2 regions of the Lysinibacillus sp. SGAir0095 genome follow, and region 2 is predicted to be linked to the other one. Evidence: predicted binding sites of a transcription regulator. Region 2 holds the regulator's gene; the other holds the start of a gene.
The links. The regulator CtsR, encoded in region 2, represses protease genes until heat stress. The targets are predictions, from matches to a motif close to ATGGTCAATAAAGGTCAAACA.
Positions count from the first base shown of each region.

Region 1: the regulator CtsR is predicted to act here: its motif matches at 7,270-7,290, upstream of clpP (ATP-dependent Clp endopeptidase proteolytic subunit ClpP).

Region 1 covers NZ_CP028083.1:3,263,954-3,273,097, forward strand. The annotation lists gene tpiA (triose-phosphate isomerase) at 1-296, opposite strand, end outside; gene pgk (phosphoglycerate kinase) at 311-1,495, opposite strand; gene gap (type I glyceraldehyde-3-phosphate dehydrogenase) at 1,875-2,873, opposite strand; gene C1N55_RS16200 (sugar-binding transcriptional regulator) at 3,000-4,031, opposite strand; gene C1N55_RS16205 (glutaredoxin family protein) at 4,182-4,415, opposite strand; gene C1N55_RS16210 (spore coat protein) at 4,541-5,161, shown strand; gene C1N55_RS16215 (ISL3 family transposase) at 5,260-6,468, opposite strand; tRNA gene C1N55_RS16220 (tRNA-Arg) at 6,886-6,960, opposite strand; gene clpP (ATP-dependent Clp endopeptidase proteolytic subunit ClpP) at 7,374-7,964, shown strand; gene C1N55_RS16230 (HPr family phosphocarrier protein) at 8,158-8,415, opposite strand; gene whiA (DNA-binding protein WhiA) at 8,558-9,144, opposite strand, start outside.
Region 2 covers NZ_CP028083.1:4,008,144-4,017,287, reverse strand. The annotation lists gene C1N55_RS19795 (acyl-CoA thioesterase) at 1-216, shown strand, start outside; gene C1N55_RS19790 (globin-coupled sensor protein) at 286-1,596, opposite strand; gene C1N55_RS19785 (hypothetical protein) at 1,834-2,064, shown strand; gene C1N55_RS19780 (DUF4870 domain-containing protein) at 2,216-2,521, shown strand; gene C1N55_RS19775 (CtsR family transcriptional regulator) at 2,845-3,309, shown strand; gene C1N55_RS19770 (UvrB/UvrC motif-containing protein) at 3,375-3,929, shown strand; gene C1N55_RS19765 (protein-arginine kinase McsB) at 3,926-5,026, shown strand; gene C1N55_RS19760 (ATP-dependent Clp protease ATP-binding subunit) at 5,016-7,460, shown strand; gene radA (DNA repair protein RadA) at 7,647-9,023, shown strand.

The sequences.
Region 1 (9,144 bases), 740 kb from region 2:
CGACGCTCTGAATGTCCTAAAATGACATAGTCCACGTTGATGGAAGCAAGTTGTGAAGGGCTAATTTCACCAGTAAAGGCGCCTTCATTTTCATAGTGCATATTTTGTGCACCAATGGCTAAATCCGTTTCCACTGCAATATCCACTAATGTCGGCAGGAAAATGGCTGGAGCACAAATCACTGCATCCACTTTCTCTTCTGATGGGACTTTTTCGCGTACAGCTTCTGCAAATTCTACTGCCTCGTCAAATGTTTTAAACATTTTCCAGTTTCCAGCGATGATGGGTTTACGCAATTCAGAATGCCTCCTTATTTATCGTTTAGTGCCACAATTCCTGGAAGTGCTTTTCCTTCCATTAGTTCAAGTGAAGCTCCTCCACCTGTAGAAATGTGGTCCATTTGGTTTGCAACCTCAAATTTCTCAACAGCAGCAGCGGAATCTCCTCCACCGATAATTGTATACCCGTTTGTTTGAGCCATCGCTTGAGCCACTGTTTTTGTACCGTTCGCAAATTTCTCCATTTCAAACACACCCATTGGTCCATTCCAGATAATTAGTTTGGAATCTTTAATAATGGATGCATAGTGTTCTGCTGTTTTCGGACCGATATCCAGCCCCATCCACTCTTCTGGAATGGCTTCAATATCAACAATTTCCGTTTCAGCGTCCTTTGAAAACTCGTTTGCCACCACAGCATCAATCGGCATATGAAGCTGAACGCCTTTTTCTTTTGCCTTTTCAATAAAGCTTTTCGCTAATTCAATTTTATCTTCTTCCAACAAGGACTTTCCAATTGAATGACCTTGCGCCTTGATAAAGGTGAAGGATAATCCGCCACCAATGATTAAGTGATCTACTTTGTCTAAAAGGTTTTCGATTACACCAATCTTATCTTTCACTTTTGCTCCACCGATAATCGCCGTGAAAGGTCTTTCAGGGTTTGATAAAGCCTTCCCTAGTACATCCAATTCTTTTTCCATCAGTAAACCTGAAACCGCTGGAACATATTTTGCGATTCCTTCTGTAGATGCATGTGCGCGATGGGCTGCACCAAATGCATCATTCACATAAAGATCGGCTAATTTCGCGAAAGATTTCGATAACTCTTCATCGTTTTTCTCTTCACCTTTATGGAATCGAACATTTTCTAATAAGACGATGTCGCCTTCTTGCATCGCTGCAACCGTATTTTCAACATTTGCCCCAATGGATTCATCTAATTTAGTCACTTGCTTACCAATCAGTTCAGATAGGTGTTTACCCACTTGCGTTAAACGCATGTCTTCATTGATTTCGCCTTTTGGACGTCCCAAATGAGAAGCAAGGATTACCTTTGCCCCTGATTCCACTAATTGCTTAATTGTTGGGATTGCGGCACGAATTCGTGTATCATCCGTGATTTCACCGTTTTCCATCGGTACATTAAAATCCACTCGCACAAATACTCGTTTCCCTTTTACTTCTGCATCATTCATCGTCTTCTTTAAAAACATTGAAGAAAACCCTCCTTCAAATCGTGATTCGATTCACTTTTTTGTCAACTTGGTGTTATTTTCACTTGAATTCAGTAAGAAGAAAGCGTCTCCTTTACATTCTTACTTTCAATCTGAACTCGACTTTTCGCGAATTTGCTAAAATCGAGACCCTTTATTTGTGGATTCCACAATAAGCTTAATATTTGGCTAACTGCCGAAAAAAAAGCGATGGGTAGTTTTATCCATCGCTTCCTTTACCCTCCATTATTATAAATGGTAACATTTATAAAGGCTATACTTTTCACTTACTTCAAGCTAATTATGTCATAACAAATGACCATAATGTGTTACTTATATAGAAAAAGTATGTCACATTAAGTTTTCAAGCTTTCAATTCCTATTGTTGTGTAATATATCTAGCTAAATCCATTAAACGGTTAGAGTAGCCTACTTCGTTATCATACCAAGCAAGTACTTTCACCATATTATTATCTAATACCATTGTTGATAGACCATCCACTGTTGAAGAGTGTGGGTTTCCGTTATAGTCGATTGAAACTAACGGTAATTCATTGTAATCAAGAATGCCTTTTAACTCTCCACTTGCCGCTTCTTTTAGGACATTATTTACATCCTCGACAGTCACAGTAGTACCTAACTCTACAACGAGGTCAACACATGATACGTTCGGTGTTGGAACACGCATGGAGAAGCCGTCTAATTTCCCTTTTAACTGTGGAAGTACTTTTGAAACCGCCACTGCAGCACCTGTAGTTGTTGGAATCATTGATACAGCACCTGCACGCGCACGTCTTGGGTCACTGTGCGGGAAGTCCAGGATGCGTTGATCATTTGTATAGGAGTGAATTGTCGTCATTAATCCACGTTTAATACCAAATTTCTCATCCAGCACTTTTGCCACTGGCGATAAACAGTTTGTTGTACATGAAGCATTTGAAATGACATTTTCGGATGCCTGGTATTGTGTATGGTTTACACCCATTACATAAGTTGGCATTTCACCTTGTGCAGGGGCAGAAAGGATTGCTTTTTTCGCTCCAGCTTGAACATGTTTTGATACTTCTTCCATTGAACGGAATCGACCTGTAGATTCGATTGCTACATCAATATCAAGTTCGCCCCATGGTAGGTTAGCTGGATCTTTTTCAGAGAATACTTGAACTCGTACACCATCAACGATAAATGCATTGTCTTCAGATTGTACGTCTGCATCGTAAACCCCATGAACAGAATCATATTTTAAAAGGTGAGCAAGCTGATGAGCATCAGAAAGGTCATTCACCGCTACCACTTCAAATTCACTGTTTTTAATTGCCTCACGAAAAACTAATCTTCCAATACGTCCAAATCCGTTAATTGCAATTTTGATTGCCATATCAATTTCCTCCAAAATAAATAATGTTTTCTATATAAATAACTTTTTATAGGCATGGCGATAACAGTTTTGCCTATTAAAAATTTTATTAACCATAAAATAATGACTCTTTTTTGTAACAAGAAATTATTGATCCAAAATGGCATTTGCAGCCGCTTCATCCGTAATAAGAACTGTTTGCTTTGCCGCATCATTCTTAAAATAAGCTTGAATGGCTTTTGCCTTGAGTGTCCCACCCGCTACAGCAATTATGTGGGGACTTTGTTTCACCTGTTCGAGCTGAATACCGATTGTATTGATTCGGTATATTATTTCGCCTAATTCGTTAAAATAATAACCAAATGCCTCTCCTACTGCCTTTTTCTCATCCAGCTTATTCATAATGGCATCACTTGAATTTCGACGGTATGCCATTTCCTTAGCACTGCCGATTCCATGGATGACAATATCAATATCGTCATAAAAATCGAGAACTTCTTTGACAATCGGTTCTTGAATCATTGTGGCAAAAGCTGTTTCGCTCAGGTTTTCCGGCAAATACAATGTACGGAATTCCGCTCCACATTTTAGGGCAAATTGCGAAACGAGCGTATTTGCTTGTTGATTCATTTCATTGCCAAGGCTTCCGCGTGCAGCGACAAAAGTAAGCGTACTAAGCGATTTTGTAGGAGACAAAAAGTTTGTTAATGCCGCTACCGTACTGCCGCCTGTAATTGCAACTGTTTGGTCTTTCTTGGCAATACTTGTTAGATAGTCACTGGCTTCTTTTCCTATAAGCTGTTGGCTACCGTTATCATCATTCACATTCCCGGGCACTATTATTACTTTTTTAATGCCTAAAATTTGTTCCAGCCTTTTTTCCTTCGAACTAAGTCCTGAAACTTCCTGAAAAGTTTCTTTTAGTTCTTCAAGTATTTCATACCCTTTACTCGTACAAACCATACCTTTTTGTGTCGTTTCAATGAGTTTTTGGTTGTTTAGAACGGTTATTTCATTGCGAACTGTTCGTTCAGAGATATTCAATGTATCTAAAATCATCCTTCGACCAATTGGCCCTGCGACCGCAATCGTTTGCAAGATTCGATATCGCAGCTCAATGATAGACGATAGTTCAGGTACTAGAAGTTGAACTGCTCCTTGAGGGTTCCTATTATACAAGAAATACACCTGCAACTTTCAGTGGAGTTATTTTTGTCCCGTTAAGTACTTTCTGTCCCACTTAGATTAAAAAAATATTCTACTCTTAGAGTATACATTTTTTTCTGATTTTCTACAAATATTTTAATTATTTTTTTGAAGCACCCCACATTATGCCTGGAGCGCTTCATAAAGTGTTACATAATCTAGATTTCCGTATTGAATGATTTCCCCTTTTACTTCAACGACTGGAATCATTAACATATATTTTTCATGTAATGCTTCGTTTTCTTCTATATTAATGATATCAATTTCGAATTGAACATCGCTGTGAAGAAGTTTTAAAGTCAACAACCCTTCTTCACATAATGGACAACCCGGTCTTGTGTAAAAATTCACCTTCACATCAAATACCCCCACACTAAATTCTTCCTTTTTAGAATCGCAAAATTTACCCGAATAATCAACTTGTAACTACACAAACTATATTCGTACGTTTTTGTACACTAAAATCTGGGAGGAATACAATTATGGACAATCAATTCATGAATGAATCTCAAACGACTCAAGGGAATATGCCTCTTTCTATGAATCACGGTGCACATGAAGTTTTGGACGTTCATGAGGTTCTAAGTGCAGCAATCGGTGGAATGAATACGTTTATCTTCTTCCGTCCTCATGTACAAGACCAAGAACTTCTTAATATTTTGGACAGACAATATGCGTTTATGTTAGACGAGTATAATATTACGGCTGAGTGTTTCAAAACAGGACAAGATCCTAGCCACCCAACACGTTCTTACAAGATGCAAATGGGTAATGACACGAACTATGGTTTAACTCCTAGCCAACCAAAGAAACCAATGACATCAGCGAATGAAATCAATGACGGCATTATTTCAGGCTTCCTTTTAAGCTGCCATAAATCAACTGCAACTGGCAAAACAACTGCGGCTCTTGAATCAACAAACCCAGTAGTGCGTCGTGTATTGCAGGATTCCATTCAAAACTGCATTGAAATGGCCTATGAATTATCACTTTACCAAAACAAAAAAGGTCAATATCAAGTTCCACAGCTTTCCCCGGCTGACATGCAAACAATGTTAAATATGTATGGTCAAGCAGATAAAGCAAAAGATATGCCTAACTAATTAAAAAATTAAAGAATCCATTTGATGCTTGACTACATCAAATGGATTTTTGGTTCTATGTCAAATGTTGGGGTGATGTGTTTTTGCACGTCACCCTATTAACCTAAATGAACACCGAATTCTTTATATAAATCATTCAATAAAATCTTTGCTTTAAAATGCTTAAAGCTCCTAAAACCATAAGCATTACGTTTCATTACCTTCGATTTATTATTAATTCCTTCTAAAAAACCATTTGAATAGCCAAAACTAAAACTATTTAAGATCTCTACTTGCCAATTCTTAAAGGTTTGAATGGCTTTTATAAATGCTGGGATATTTGCTTCTTCTACCTTACGGTAATAAGCTTCTAATCTATTCTTCACTTCTGCAATATCATTCGTCGTTTTTGCCCAATCAAACCATTTACAATAGGCTTCTTTTAGTTCATATGCTTGCTTTAATTCCTTTGACATTCCCGTGTAGCGATTTAAATACCATCGATTCTTTTCCGTTAACTTATCAAAGCGTTTATATAAGACATGACGCATTTTTTTGCACTTTTTTCGATCGTATGGATGCCAATCCTTCTGCACTTTACGACGCACCTCGTCTAGAGCCCAATAAATATAGCGACAATAATGGAATCGATCGGCAATAATGATAGGACGATTTAACGCTTTTTTAACAGCTGCTTTAAAGCTTGGATTCATATCCATTACGACGACTTCTACAGCTGATCCATATGTCATTAGATAATCCTTAATCGTTTCTTTTCTACGATTCGGTAAAATATCAATTGGTTCGTGCGTTTCAGCGTTGGCAATGATTAGTTGATAGGTCCCCGCATCTGTATCTCCTTTATATTCATCGATCGCAATACATTTTGGTAAATGGACCCCTTCATTTAGCTGCTCCTTTACCACCTTTTTAAAGCGACGAATTACCGTCGAACTGGATGTTCCAAGGACTTCTGCTGCTTCTTTAAATGTCTTTGCCTTTACTGAACGGATTCCAACAACTTGGTTCCATTCTTTTGAGTAACGTTGATACTTATCCACGAAAGGGGATTTTTCCGAGAAGCGTTTTCCGCACTCACATACATAACGTCGGCGTTTATAGAAAAGGATGGTTAATCGTTCAAACCACTTTAAATGTTTAATTTTTTGAATTCGATAATCATGTATTTTAGAGGTCATTTTTTTACACTCAGGACACTGATGTTCTTTCTTCGGAATTGAAACGTAAAGTGCGATACGCTCCCCGATTTCTTCAATCTTATGAACAGTTACACCTTTTAATCCTGGGATATTTCTGTTAAAATTCATAATGCACGTATCACCTTTCATTGCTTGTTTCTCGACAATTCAAGTATATCGAAATCGGTGATTACGTGCTTTTTTTTATTTCAAATTGTAGTAAAACCCCAACAAATATTATAGAACCGGATTTTTTAATTGGAAATAAAAAACAACCCGAAAAGTTTCGTTAAAAACTTCTCGGGCCGTTTTTTTCTTTATGGTTTCAAACCTCAAACTAAAACACTTGATCGTAACTTATAAAAAAATTATATGAAAAGATTGGTAATAATAGTTTAAAGAGAATGAATTGGGGATAAAATGAATTGGTACAGTAATTGCATTTTATCCCGTTATCTTTCATTCCCTCTGGATTCTATTAGGCTGCTAAGCTAATAGAGTCCATGGAAGGTCTACCTTATTAAAATCATAGTTGAAGCAGTAAAATGGCGCCCTCGGAGGGAATCGAACCCCCAGCGGAAGAACCGGAATCTTCTGTGTTATCCATTACACCACGAGGACATCTTATCATAGAAAACTTACTCGTAACGCTTTTGAAAATAGAAATTGTTCTTCATTTACATAACTGATAATGCTTTAGGTCATAACGCCAATTGTAAAATACGACTTTTCTATTATACAAATGTATACAGCGTAATTCAACTATTAAATTGAAGTTAAATTTGATATTATTGTGACTTTTTTACAGCAATGCATCATTCCGCTTCTGGTAGTCATTTTCCATTACACTTTTTACTTCTTATTTTAATATTGGTTCATAGAATAATAGCGGATACAACCTGCAACATTTTAGTAAAGGATAGTGTTTTATATTTGACCTTCCTTGACTATTCTGTGTATGATATGTGTACAGCTAAAAGGTAATTCTTTTAGCACTGAGTCAACGAATAAATCTTTTTAAGGAGGATTTACAAATGAATTTAATTCCTACAGTTATTGAACAAACAAATCGTGGAGAGCGTGCTTATGACATTTACTCTCGTCTTTTAAAAGACCGCATCATCTTACTAGGTAGCGCTATCGATGATAATGTTGCGAACTCAATTGTTGCCCAATTATTATTCTTAGCAGCAGAAGATCCAGAGAAAGATATTTCTTTATACATTAACTCTCCTGGTGGATCGATTACAGCTGGTATGGCGATTTACGATACTATGCAATATATTAAACCACAAGTATCAACAATTTGTATCGGTATGGCTGCTTCAATGGGTGCCTTTTTACTTGCTGCTGGTGAACCAGGCAAACGCTTCGCTTTACCAAATGCTGAAGTCATGATTCACCAACCACTTGGTGGCGCTCAAGGTCAAGCAACCGAGATTGAAATTGCTGCAAAACGCATTCTATTCTTACGCGATAAATTAAACCAAATCTTATCTGATCGTACAGGTCAACCATTAGAACGCATTTCTAAAGACACTGATCGTGATAACTTCATGACTGCTGAAAATGCAAAAGAATACGGTTTAATTGACCAAATTATTTCTCGTGTAGAAGATAAATAATAAATGACTAAAGTGAAGAGGATTCATATCCTTTTCACTTTTTTTTGCAAAAATCCTTTCAGTCGGATACGGATATTTGAACAATTAAGGCTTATCGAGATTGGACATTCTATAGACAAAGTCATCTAATAAAAAAAGGAATCTCATGAATTGTGAGATCCCTCTGTTGCGAGCGTTTACAAATGATGTTAGCTTATTCTTCTCTTTGAATAAGTGATACTAGTCCATCTACAGCATCTTGTTCGTCTTTTCCATCAGCAATTAGAGTAATCGTTGTTCCTCTTGCAATGGCTAAACTCATAATCCCCATAATAGACTTAGCATTTACTTTTTTCTCATCCTTTTGTAAATACACTTCTGATTTAAAGCGATTGGCTTCTTGAACAAATAATGCCGCTTGTCTCGCCTGCAAACCAGATTTCAATTTTACTTCCACATTGGTTTCAACCATTTACGATACTCCCTTTCAAACCGTTCATCTGTATACATTTATCTTATCTAAATTGTATGAAAAGAACAATGATAGAATCCTACAATTTTTGAAAACTTCAGTAAAATTTACATTTATCATGATTATACACTATTTTCCAAAATTATTTAATGGTTTCTCCACGTCTTAGTGCCTCGGCGATTTCATCGATTTTACGTAATCGATGGTTGACGCCAGACTTACTTACTGCTCCTGTAGATACCATTTCTCCAAGCTCTTTTAAAGTAACGTCCTGATATTCAACTCGCAGCCTTGCAATTTCTCTTAATTTTTCTGGTAGTTGGTCTAAGCCAATCGAGTTTTCTATAAAACGAATATTTTCTACTTGACGAATGGCTGCACCAATCGTTTTATTTAAGTTCGCTGTTTCACAGTTTACAATTCGGTTTACACTATTTCGCATATCACGCAAAATTCGCACATCCTCGAACTTTAGCATGGCCTGTACAGCGCCAACAATTCCCATAAAATCGGATATTTTTTCAGCTTCTTTTAAATAGGTTACGAATCCCTTTTTTCGTTCAATGGTTTTGGCATTCAAGTTAAACTTGTTCATCAACTCTGCTAATGCTTCACCATGCTCTTTATATAGCGAATAAATCTCTAGATGATATGCTGAAGTTTCAGGGTTGTTCACAGAGCCACCTGCTAAAAACGCACCACGCAAATATGCTCGTTTCTGATCTCGAT
Region 2 (9,144 bases):
AACATCATGACTGGTGAGCAAAAGCTAACGACGGAATCATTTGTCACAATGGTGGCTGTAGATGAATCAGGAAAACCGATACAAGTCCCGAAGGTTTACCCGGAAACCGATCGAGAACGTCAGCTTTTCGAAACGGGGTCGGCTCGTAGAGAATTGCGGCAAGCTAAAAGGCAAAATACGATGGCACGTAGGAAGCTATTAGAAAATCTTGAATAAATAAGAGAACCTTCTAAATAGACTAATATAACTTTTTAGAAGGTTCTTTCTATATGGTTATTTAAAACTTTATTCAGTTAATTCGTGAACGATATTTAGCAGTGAATCTGAAGAAGAAGATACTTGAGATGCACTTTCTGTTAGCTCACTAATTAATTTTGAGATTTTTGTGATGTCAGTTGTAGTACTTGTGTATTGCTCTTTAATGCCAGACACTGCTTTTGCAATAGAGTTGAAGGATTCCTCTAGGCTTTGCTGAGTTTGAACGCTTCTTTGTACCTGATCATCCACATTATTGACAGAGTTAGTCATATGCTTGATATTTGTCTCTGTTTCATGGATTAAATAAGAGACATTTTGAACAGCACTTTTCGTTTCTTCAGCTAGTTTCCTTACTTCATCTGCTACAACTGCAAAGCCTTTTCCATGCTCTCCAGCCCGTGCAGCTTCGATGGATGCATTTAATGCCAATAAATTTGTTTGATCAGCAATACCTGTTACGAGTGCAACAATCTCTGAAATCTTTTGGGATGAAGTACGCAAATTACTCATTGACTTTTCAAGCATATTAACACTTTCTAAAATAACTTGCATCAGTTGAGTTTGAGTCTCTAAATGGTTTTTCCCTAAACTAGACTTTTCCTCTGTATCCGCCACAAAATCCAATCCTTGTTTTGTGGCAGCCGCAATACTTCCTGATTGAGAAGAGATGCCATATAAAGAGGCAGTCGTTTCTTGACTAATTGCATTTAACTCCTCTGCTGTATTTTGAACGGAAGAAATCAAAGCATTTTTGATGGCTTCATCCTGTGTACGGATGCGTTGTTGTTCCGCTTCATAAGCTTGAATAACTAGCTGTTGTTCAAGATTAATAATTTTAGAGAAAGCATTGATTGCTTTTAGAGAATCTTCTTTTGAAATATCCAGCTCGTTTATAAAATTGTTAAAAGTAGACGTCAATGATTGGAATGAGCTTAAATACCATTGCGATTCTAGGCCGATACGTACATGTGTTGCAGCGATTGTATTTCTTTGTCTTACATAGTCATCATTGATTTTACTTTCGAAAATTTCAGATAAATGTTTTGTTAATGTACCCTTTAATCGTTCAATTTTTGAATGTTGATTGATAATGCTCATTAGATGATGACTCTTTATCAGTGCGTCATAAAATTGATTAACCATTTCGGGAATAAATTGTTCAGTTAAAGGTTTTAGTTGCTTTAAGATAGCTAGGTCTTCAACTGTTAAATTAATCAGTTGAACTTGATTCTGAAGATCTGGGTAATTAGATAGATTTAATGTAACTTCCTGTATGTATTTTTCTACATCGAAATAGCGGGAATTCCGTTTTTGTAGATTTTTTTTGAAAATAGACATTATATTCTCCGTTCTACTATTTTATAGAAATGATACTTTATATCTATGATACATTAAATCTGTTTGTATATTCCATAAAGATGTGAGGTTACGATAGAAAATATTAATAGTTTAATAATTCTATGTACCTCGATTTGTAATTTAGAAATATCCCATGTAAAATACGAGGTGTTTAGGTAACAAAGGAATGTAAGTAAATAATACAAATAGATAATATTATGTAAAGGACGTTAAAAAATGGAGAAACGCCGATTTAAATTTGTCATTCCATCAATGGTGGTAGTAGCTGTTGGGGCAATTTTAATGTTAAGAAACTATTTTCAAGAGGTTTCAACAAGAGATAGTGTATTACTCGTAGTGGTGGCTACATTATTCTCAGGCTTTGTAGCTTATATCCTATTCCCGCATGACGATGAAGAAAAGCCAGACCCAAAGCCGATGAATATGAAGAAAAAAACTTCAAAATAATCCTGTCCGCAAGTAACTAATACTTGCGGATTTTTTCTTTTTCATAATAAGAGCTGCTAAAATAGGGTATTTTAAGTTGAAACTATTTTGGAATTCAACCGTAAAAGTAATATACAATAAAACATAATTGAAAAGAAAGGCTGATAGATAGATGGAAAGTAAATGGGGAAAAGTAATTATCCATGCAAGTGCATTTTTTGCTCCGATGTTGGTGCCGATTTTATTTTGGTTATTAAGCACGGAGGAGGATATTAAGCGACTTTCTATACAAGCATTATTATTCCAGGTAGTGATGTGGCTGTTAATCGGGATATCCAGCTTCTTTAGCTTCATCTTGATAGGGATTCCGTTCTTAATCGTCTTCGTCATCATGACAATCGTTGTTCCAGTTATCGGAATTATAAAAGCGTTAAACGAAGAAAAATGGAATTACCCGATTGTTGGACGTTGGGTATAAGCCAATTGTAAAAATTAGGGTTTAGATTAAAGTAATTAACATCATAATAAGAAATGAACCAAAAGTAGTTATTAAATACTTTTTGGGGCTATTTCTTAAAATAAAGTTCCTGTGAAACGTATTTGAAAGAGGTGGTCTCATGTTGAAAAGAGATTGCCTCTTTATTTTATTAGGCATAAATCTGTATTCGAGGATTCCTGGTAGTTCGGCATGAAAATTGGGATTTTGATCTTGGGCATTTGATTTGCATTTTGATTTTGATGTTTATATAATATAGTCAAAGATAGTCAAAGTCAGTGTGTGATTGGGGTGAGGAATAAAAAATGAGAAATATATCTGACATCATTGAAGGTTATTTGAAACAAGTTATCGAATTAGGTGGTCAAGGACATATTGAAATCAAACGTAGTGAGTTGGCAGATAAGTTTCAATGCGTCCCCTCGCAGATAAATTATGTGATCAATACGCGATTTACTGCTGAAAGAGGTTATCTTGTTGAAAGTAAACGAGGAGGCGGTGGCTATATCCGAATCTTACGTGTTAAAGCACATTCCAGAATTGATTTGCTGGAGGATATGATTAGCCAAATTAATCATGGTGCAACACAAGCAATGGCAGAAGATATTATTTATCGTTTAATCGATGAACAAGTAATCTCAAAACGCGAAGCAAAACTAATGCTGGCTGCAATCGATAGGTCTACACTTCGACTACAATTACCGATTAGAGACGAGTTAAGATCCTATATACTGCAATCTATGTTGACCACATTAAAATACGATAAATAACTTGGGCTCAAATTATTAGGAGCTCTCGATCATTATAAATACATTTTTAAAAAAGGGGTGAGGTCATGGTTTGTGAACACTGTAAAGAGCGACAAGCTACAGTAACAGTAACACAAGTAGTTAATGGCCAAAAAAGTGAAAAACATTATTGTGAGGTTTGTGCACAAAATTTTCATCCTTTTAATTTAGATTTTCATAAAGAAGAACAAATTCCAATTCATCAGCTTGTTTCTAATTTATTTGGATTACCTGTTTGGAATAGCGGGACACAGGAAAAAGCACAATCAACTACTCAAAAAAGTGCTAAATGTCCGACGTGTGGCTTCACGTTTCGTAAATTTTTGAATGAAGGGAAGCTTGGTTGTCCACAATGTTATGAAACCTTTGGTAAACAACTTCCGCTTGTTCTGACAAAAATACAAGCAGGAACCACTCATAGCGGAAAAGCACCTGGAAAGCCGAATCATCATAACGAGTGGATCAAAAAGCAAATAGAGTCTACTCGGGAACAATTACAATTAGCCATACATGAAGAACGTTTTGAAGATGCGGCTGGCTTACGTGATGAGATTCGAGAGATGGAGCGTAGGTTGGAACGTGGGGGTGTTGATACACCATGAATCTTGAACACTTTTTAAAAAGCGGTGCACCAGGATGGATGGATGTAAAAGGACTTGATGCAGACATTGTTTTGAGCACACGTATTCGTTTAGCCAGAAACTTGGATGGTTATCGTTTCCCATTAAGCTTTACAGAAAATGAAGCCCATCAAATTGATGAAATGGTTAACGAAGCGTTAAATTCTATTAAAGCTGAGGGCCATAAGTTTTCGCATTTTACCATTAAAGAAATGCCTGCACTGCAAAGGCAAGTTTTAGTTGAAAAGCACCTGATCAGTCCTCTTTTAGCAAAAAAAGAGAAGTCCGCCTCTGTTCATATATCGAATGATGAAGCAATAAGTATAATGGTAAACGAAGAAGATCACTTGCGGATTCAATGCTTGGCTCCAGGACTTCAGCTTGCAGAAACCTATGCAAATGCCTATAAGCTAGATAGCAAATTAGAAGTTCATCTTCCTTATGCTTTTAATGAGTCATTTGGTTACTTAACGAGCTGCCCAACCAATGTTGGCACAGGACTTCGAGCATCAGTTATGATGCATTTGCCGGCCCTTACCATGTCTAAACAAATAAAAGTAGTTACACAGATGCTTGCACGATTAGGAATGGTAGTAAGGGGTATATATGGAGAAGGCAGTGAAAATTTAGGGAATATTTATCAAATCTCTAATCAAGTAACACTAGGTAAATCGGAAGAGGAGATTTTAAAAGACCTGCAAGAGGTCGCGTTACAAATTATCAAAAATGAGCGCGGTGCTCGAGAGGCATTATTAAAAAATTCTCGAATAATATTAGAAGACCGCTTTAATCGTTCGTTAGGTACTTTAAAGTATGCCCGAATCATGACGAGCGAAGAAGCTGCTTCTTGTTTATCAAATGTTCGCCTTGGAGTTGATGTAGGCATCATTAAGGATGTCCCATTGAATGTATTAAATGAGTGCATGATTCTTATACAACCAGGCTTTGTACAGCAGTATGCAGGTACAACTCTTCAAGCTAGTGAACGAGATATGTATAGAGCAAAACTATTACGTGAAAAGTTAAATTTGAATAATCAAAAGTTATTGGAAAAAGGAGAGGAAAGATATGATGTTTAACCGTTTTACTCAACGTGCACAAAAAGTATTGCAATTAGCACAAGAAGAAGCAATTCGTTGGAAACACGAATCCATTGGGACAGAACATATTTTACTTGGCCTTATTCGTGAAGGTGGGGGAATTGCAGCAAAAGCCCTAGAAGCAATTGATGTGAGCCCGCAAATTATAGAATCAGGCATTGAAGAGCTGGTTGGAAAAGGTGCAAAGGATGTTGGTCCGATTGTTCACTATACGCCAAGAGCTAAAAAAGTCATTGAATTATCAGTAGACGAGTCTAGAAAGCTAGGCCATGCCTATATCGGAACAGAGCATATTTTACTTGCTTTAATCCGTGAAGGTGAAGGGGTAGCGGCTCGAGTATTAGCGAACGCTGGAGTGAGCTTAAACAAAGCGCGTCAACAAGTTCTTTTATTACTTGGTAACAATGATGCTGCTCAAAACGCGAGCAATCCTACTCAATCTGTAAATACACCAACATTAGATGGTTTAGCTCGCGACTTGACGGCGATTGCTCGTGAAGGCTCACTAGATCCTGTAATCGGTCGTAGTAAAGAAATTACTCGTGTAATCGAGGTGCTTTCTCGTCGTACAAAAAACAATCCTGTATTAATTGGTGAACCGGGGGTTGGTAAAACAGCGATTGCAGAAGGCTTAGCACAGCAAATCGTAAACAATGAAGTACCTGAGACGCTTCGTGATAAACGAGTGATGACATTGGATATGGGTACAGTTGTTGCCGGAACAAAATATCGTGGTGAGTTTGAAGATCGCTTGAAAAAAGTGATGGATGAAATTCGCCAAGCGGGTAATGTTATTCTTTTCATTGATGAGCTACACACATTAATTGGTGCTGGTGGTGCAGAAGGAGCAATCGATGCCTCAAACATTTTAAAACCTTCATTAGCACGTGGCGAACTACAATGTATTGGTGCAACAACATTGGATGAGTATCGTAAATACATTGAAAAGGATGCTGCTTTAGAGCGTCGTTTCCAACCAATTCAAGTAGATGAACCATCGGTGGATGAAACAATTCAAATTATTAAAGGCTTACGTGATCGTTATGAAGCACATCACCGTGTGAAAATTACAGATGAAGCTGTTGATGCGGCAGCAAAATTATCAGACCGTTATATTTCAGATCGATTCTTGCCAGATAAAGCGATTGACTTAATTGATGAAGCGGGGTCAAAAGTACGCTTACGTTCATTCACTGTTCCACCAAATTTAAAAGCTTTAGAGGATAAATTAGAAGGTGTGCGTTCTGAAAAAAATGCAGCCGTATCAAGCCAAGAGTTTGAAAAAGCAGCAGCATTAAGAGATACAGAACAAAAAATTAAAGATGAATTAGAGGCCACAAAGAAAACGTGGAAGGAAAAACAAGGGAAAGAAGAGTCCGAAGTTACAGTAGAGGACATCGCAATGGTGGTTTCTATGTGGACTGGAATCCCTGTTTCAAAAATTGCTCAAGAGGAATCTGCAAAACTTCTTAACCTTGAAGATGAGTTACACAAACGTGTTGTAGGTCAAGGTGAAGCGGTAGAAGCCATTTCTCGTGCAATCCGTCGTGCTCGTGCAGGATTAAAAGATCCAAAACGCCCAATCGGTTCATTCATCTTCTTGGGACCTACAGGGGTTGGTAAAACTGAGCTTGCACGTGCCCTTGCTGAAGTAATGTTCGGCGATGAGGACGCAATGATTCGAATTGACATGTCCGAATACATGGAGAAACATTCAACTTCTCGCTTAGTTGGTTCACCTCCAGGTTATGTAGGTTTTGATGAAGGCGGACAATTAACAGAAAAAGTTCGTCGTAAACCATATTCTGTTGTATTGCTTGACGAAATTGAAAAAGCACATCCAGATGTGTTCAACATTTTACTTCAAGTACTAGATGATGGCCGTTTAACGGATTCTAAAGGTCGTACTGTAGATTTCCGAAATACAGTGGTAATCATGACATCGAACGTTGGTGCTGATGCACTTAAATATCAAAAATCATTAGGCTTTGGTGTTGGCAGCGCCGAATCAACGAAGTATAAAGATATGAAGGGCACTATGCTTGAAGAATTGAAAAAAGCATTCCGTCCGGAGTTCTTAAACCGAATCGATGAGATGATTGTGTTCCACTCACTTGAAAAAGACGAGTTAAAACAAATCATCGCTCTAATGGCGAAATCTTTGACAAACCGCCTAAGAGAACAAAATATTGAGCTGGAGCTTACAGATGCCGCACTTGAGAAAATTGCTCAAGAAGGATATGATCCACAATATGGTGCACGTCCATTACGTCGTTCGCTGCAAAAACATGTGGAGGACCGCCTATCTGAAGAGGTATTAAAAGGTACAATCAGCACAGGTCAAAGTGTCGTTATCGATTATGCTGATAATGAATTTATCGTAAGGCCAAAAAATGCAGTGCTAACTAAATAATTTAAAGCTATTAAGCGGTTGACTGATTTCACGGTCAGCCGCTTCTGTTTTTCGGTGATATACTTCAACAGGGTAACAATTTTTTCGAAATTATAAAATTCAATTTACCTCCTGGTAATATATTAGGAGGTTCACAGGTTGTCATGTACAATTGACTAAAGAATTAATTTAGGGAGGAGAGACAAGATGGCAAAAAAGAAATCAAAGTTTTGTTGTAATTCATGTGGCTATGAATCTCCAAAATGGATGGGGCGCTGCCCGGGCTGTGGTGGCTGGAATACGATGGTAGAAGAAGTGGAAGTCGTATCAAAAGGTCCACGTGGTGCTTTTCAGCATTCCAATTCTATTTCACAAAAAGCTACGCCTATCATAAATATTGAAACCTCGGATGAACCTCGAATTCCTACAGAAATGGAAGAGTTGAATCGTGTTTTGGGTGGGGGCATTGTCCCAGGCTCCCTAGTATTAATTGGTGGAGACCCTGGTATCGGTAAATCGACTTTGCTTATGCAAGTATCTGCCCTTTTATCCAACAAAGCACATCGCGTTTTGTACATATCCGGAGAGGAATCAATGCGTCAAACAAAGCTTCGTGCATCCAGGTTGGGTGTGCAATCACCAGAACTCTATATCTACTCCGAGACAAATCTAGAGTTGATTAACCAAACGATAGAAGAAGTCGGGCCGAAGTTTGTCATAATTGACTCAATACAAACCATTCACCACCCGGAAGTGACAAGTGCCCCTGGTAGTGTTTCTCAAGTTCGTGAATGTACCGCAGAGTTAATGCGGATTGCCAAAACAAAGGGGATTGCTATTTTCTTAGTAGGCCACGTAACAAAAGAGGGACAAATCGCTGGACCTCGTTTACTAGAACATATGGTAGATACTGTTCTATATTTCGAAGGGGAACGCCATCATACGTATCGAATTTTACGAAGTGTTAAAAATCGTTTTGGTTCTACCAATGAAATTGCTATTTTCGAAATGGTGCAAGCTGGCTTAAAGGAAGTATCCAACCCTTCAGAACTGTTTTTAGAGGAGCGTTCCTATGATGCGGCAGGTTCCACAATTGTTGCCTCTATGGAAGGGACAAGGCCGATATTAGTTGAGATTCAATCATTGGTCACGCCAACGAGCTTTAATTATCCGAAACGTATGTCTACTGGGGTAGACCAAAATAGGGTGCAGCTGTTAATGGCTGTTTTGGAAAAACGAATGGGGTTACTGCTGCAAGCCCAGGATGCTTATATCAAAGTGGCTGGTGGCGTAAAGCTTGATGAGCCTGCCATCGACCTAGCGGTTTTAACTTCCATTGTATCGAGCTTTAAAGATCAGGCAGTAAAATCGACGGACTGCTTTATTGGAGAAGTGGGATTAACGGGAGAGGTACGCCGTGTATCGAGAATAGAGCAACGAGTTCAAGAGGCTGCGAGACTAGGCTTTAAGCGGGCATTTATCCCTGCTTCCAACCAAGGAGGATGGGATTATCCTAGTGGTATTCAAGTAGTTGGCATCGAAACAATAAATGAAGCATTAAGAGCTTGTTTTAACGATTTATAAATGAAGGATATTGCCTAAAAAATGTCCTAAACCCGTGCCTATACAATCATTTTTGATGTATGGGCATTTTTCCTTTTAATTTTGGGTAAAAATAGAACATACCTTATTTTATACACCAAAG